One region of the Spirosoma pulveris genome, then DNA from elsewhere that is predicted to be linked to it. Evidence: riboswitches for the same ligand, from Rfam matches in the RefSeq annotation. Region 1 holds a riboswitch; the other holds the start of a gene.

Region 1 (2,187 bases):
AGCGGTGTTATTGGCGTTGAGCAATCCTGCCAGAAACATGTTGCTGCTTTTGGCACTCAGCCTGGCCATTTCGTTCAGTACAAACAGATCATCGAGCGGTCGATTTAGCAGCGTACTCTGAAATCCGGCCAAATCGCTGTAGGTCGATTCGGCGTGATCGATAGCGACAACAACATAACCTTTCGAGGCCAGATTCTCGGTCAGATACGTGAGCAGCAAGCGGGAACCGGGATAGCCGTGGGAAACGATGACCAGTGGATAGGCCCCTTCGCTGGGGTCTGGTTCAGCATCGCGGCTGGCCCGACCGGCAAATGTAAAGGGAACGAGTGGTCGCTTGGGATCATTGGACCGACCTAAAACGGATTCGTACATGACCAGGGCCGATTTATTGGCCGGAAGTCGGGCCGGATACCAGACATCGAGCGTCAGCGTACGGTCATACAGCGGACTTTTACCATCTTTCGGGTGCAGCACATCGACCTGATCTTTGTGCACGAGTTTCATCGTCCGCACGCCAACAGCATAGGTTCCCCGAGCGGCCAATTCGGGGGCGTTGGGCAGCAGGTCGCCGTTGACGAAGGTATTGCCGGGGGTTTGAGCAACGGTTGGCCAGGCGGTTCCCAGCGTAGCGAGTAGCAGGAATAAGTAACGAATAGACGTCGATTTCACAGATTCTGGGGAGTAGGAATGTAAGCTGTAAAGCTATCTCAAACTTTCTAAAGTCAGGAGGCAGTTTTACATTTTTTACAATTTCGTAATTCATTATCTTCTACCTTTGCGATACAACTTTAGGGGTGTCAGTACCAAACCGGTCTGACTGAGAGGATACCCTCATTACCTGATGCAGCTTATACTGCCGTAGGGAAAAGTTACCGAGAAGCGCCCCGCTCTCCTAAAGTTGCTGCTTATTGACTCTTTCGACAGCAACATGATTCCATCTGCTCAATCCATCTGGACCGACGTCGAGCGTATTCGCACGCAGGCCCCGCTTGTCCATAATATTACCAACTTCGTTGTCATGAACAATACAGCCAACGCCCTGCTGGCGTTAGGTGCTTCGCCCGCTATGGTTCATGCCCCCGAAGAAGTAGAAGATTTCGTATCCATTTCGAGTGCACTGGTCGTCAACATCGGCACGCTCGACGCTACGTTCGTGGCAGGTATGCGGCTGGCGATGCGTCAGGCAAAGGCATTGGGCAAACCCATCGTTTTCGACCCGGTTGGCGTTGGCGCAACGCGCTACCGCAACCAGGTTAGTGAAGAACTGCTGGCGCTGGCCGCACCCGATGTAATTCGGGGAAACGCGTCTGAGATTATGGCGCTGGCTGGCCTGAACGCCCAAACAAAAGGTGTCGACAGCCTGTATGGCTCCGAAGCCGCCGTAGACGCGGCCCGGCGGCTTAGTGCTTTAACTGGTGGTATAGTGGTTATCAGTGGCGAGACCGATTACATCATTCAGGGTGACAAAACGGCCACTATCGGTAACGGCCATGCGCTCATGACCAAAGTGACGGGTATGGGCTGCACCGCTACGGCGCTGACGGGTGCCTTTGCCGCTGTCAATCCCGATTACTTTCAGGCTGCTACCCACGCCATGGCCGTCATGGGCATTGCTGGCGAACTGGCCGTTGAAATAAAAGCAGCTCCCGGCAGCCTGCAACTTAATTTCCTCGACGCGCTTTATGAACTGACCGAAGCCGCTATAACGGCCCGTCTTCAACTGACCCACGCGTGAACGGACTCTATTTAGTGACCGACAGCGGCATTGCGCAGCAGGCGGGCCATACGTTACCCTTCGTGGTCGAAGAAGCCTGCCGGGCGGGGGTCCGCTGGGTGCAGTTACGGGAAAAAGAACTGTCGACCCGCGCCTTTCTGGAACTGGGCATTGCGCTAAAACAAATTACGCAAGCCTACGGGGCAAAACTCATTATCAACGACCGGGTCGACATCGCTTTGGCTGTCGATGCAGATGGCGTTCACGTCGGGCAGGACGATATGCCCTATGACCTTGTCCGGTCACTCATTGGGCCCAACAAGATCATAGGTTTGTCGATCAATAGTATGGCTGAACTGGAAGCCGCCCAGGGTGCTGATCTGGATTACCTCGGCATCGCCACCATTTTCCCGACGGGCACGAAACAGGATACGTCAAGCCTGCTTGGGTTAGATGGACTTCGAGCCATTTGC
Region 2 (2,187 bases), 620 kb from region 1:
CTTTCTCTACCTCTTCGTTAATACTCGATGAGACGACCGAGTTGCCGATATTGGTATTGACCTTGACGAGAAAATTACGGCCGATAATCATCGGTTCGCTCTCCGGATGATTGATGTTGGCGGGAATAATGGCCCGCCCGGCCGCTACCTCCTGTCGGACAAATTCGGGTGTGATAAAGTTTTTGGGGGTATTAGCGCCGAAACTGTTGCCCGGATGCTGCTGCCAGAGTGATGACTGGTCGTTGAGCGTATCGATACGCTGGTTTTCCCGAATGGCGATATATTCCATTTCGGGCGTGATGATGCCTTTGCGGGCGTAGTGCAGCTGCGTAACGTTCTGCCCCTCTCTGGCCCGATACGGATACCGTATATGCGCAAATCGCAACGAATCCAGGGTTGAATTAGCCAGTCGCTGGTTCGAATAGTCGGACGAAAAGGCGGTCTGCTGCTCAACATCGCCACGGCCCGCAATCCACGACTCCCGCAGGCGCGGAAGCCCCTGTTCCAGATTGATCTGAACAGCCGGGTCCGTGTAGGGGCCACTCGTATCGTACACCGTTACGGCAGCATTGCACTGCCGCTCCTTTTGATTCCCCACGTGCGAAACGGTATCCGAAAGGCTGATTTCGCGCATGGCCACACGGATGTCGTGGAGCTGACCCGGCACATAAATTTTGCGCGACCCCGTGAGTGGCTGGCGCGTAATCGTTTGCGCCGAAGGTAATTGTTCGGTTTTCTGGCTCATTGTTATCCGCCCTGAGTGGCCTGTAAAATGGTGATTTTCTCGTTTCCCGATAAAACAAACTGGTCCCAGGCAGCGCGGGGAACAATGGCATTGTTGACGGCCACCGCAATGCCTTTCCGGTTAGCGATGGCCAGTTGAGTGAGCAGGGCTCCCAGCGATGCGGAGTCTGCGATTTCGACGGATTGATGGTTGACCGTTAGCGTCATAATCGTGCACAGGTTATGCAGAAAAACAGCTATCGGAGCAACCTGATGAACAAACGAACGGGGGAAACGTAGAACGGCCACAGGCAAATCGTGCGGTTAACCGGCACGAAGCACTGGACGATGGCCTGTATTCTCGCTTTTCCCTCCGCAGGTATTATCCTGTTCAGGTTCAAAGGGTGATCTCTCAGCCCGACTTGGGCACCCCTAAAGCTTTGCTTTTTCAGCGAGGCAAAGGTAGCCCGGAATCAGAACAAATCTTCATATATCAGCAAACTTTATCACCCTGATAGCCGTAACCCCGGCCCCATTACAGAAGAATTCTGTAATGGGGCCGGGGTTACGGCTATTGAGATGAATTTACCGGGAGATCGTCTGCTTTACTGCGCTTTGATGATCTTGTATCGTTTTGTTTCGGCGCCTGTTCCTACCTGGAGCAGGTACACACCCGGCATGAATCCGCTGCTTACGTTAATGACCTCTTCAGGGGCCAGATCGTCCCGCTGTAACACCACCCGACCGTAGCTGTCGTACATCAGCAAAGGCAGTTTGGCCGATGTCTGGCCCTGCACCTGCACTGTAAACGACTCGGTAAAGGGATTTGGATAGTACTTGACCTGTAGGCCGTTCGACTCCTGCGGCTCGGTTGCGCCCAGGCGGCTGCCGGGTGCCTGATTGATTACCGAAAAACTAATCGTTAGCGCCGTACCCGCCGTACCGCCCCCTCCGCTGCCTGTGTAGGGCGTAGCCGTTAGGGTGTATTGGCCCAGGCTGGGCGTCCAGGCATTGTATTTCCCGGCATTATCACCAAACAGGGCGTAGGGTACTACTGACTCGACGAGGGTACTGACCCGGGCACCGGTGAGGTTAAACTTTACACTGCCTACCAGGCCAGGGTTGGTATTGGCCCGGATGTTCAGGTTACGTGTAGGCAGGGTAGCCAGGTTGAGCTGCTCACCCGGAGCAAGCACTTTAATTTCCTGCTGGTTATCGGCATTCATTACGCTCAGGCTCACCACGGCCTGTTGGGCAACAAGTGCCGGATTGACCGTGAGTTTGAAATCACCGGAAGCCTGCCCGCCCCGCCCATCGCTGGCGGTTACTCTGATCGTGAAGGAGCCACTGCCGGTGGGCACACCACTAAAGGTACGGCTGGTTGTATTAAAGGCTAACCAGCCGGGCAGTGCCGCCCCACTCGACAAACTGGCGGAGTAGATCAAATTATCGCCATCGGCATCG

Evidence for each region. A riboswitch is a leader RNA that binds a small molecule or an ion and turns the genes downstream of it on or off. The one in region 1 is predicted to bind thiamine pyrophosphate.
Region 2: it holds a riboswitch for thiamine pyrophosphate, as region 1 does, so the genes downstream of both, thiS (sulfur carrier protein ThiS) here and thiM (hydroxyethylthiazole kinase) in region 1, are expected to answer to the same signal.

Annotation. Positions count from the first base shown of each region.
Region 1 is NZ_BAAGTO010000002.1:75,203-77,389, forward strand. Features, by position in the region: gene ACYVJM_RS08600 (alpha/beta hydrolase family protein) at 1-669, opposite strand, end outside; TPP riboswitch at 781-882, shown strand; gene thiM (hydroxyethylthiazole kinase) at 929-1,735, shown strand; gene thiE (thiamine phosphate synthase) at 1,732-2,187, shown strand, end outside.
Region 2 is NZ_BAAGTO010000002.1:694,120-696,306, forward strand. Features, by position in the region: gene thiC (phosphomethylpyrimidine synthase ThiC) at 1-745, opposite strand, end outside; gene thiS (sulfur carrier protein ThiS) at 748-1,032, opposite strand; TPP riboswitch at 1,075-1,167, opposite strand; gene ACYVJM_RS11080 (putative Ig domain-containing protein) at 1,329-2,187, opposite strand, start outside.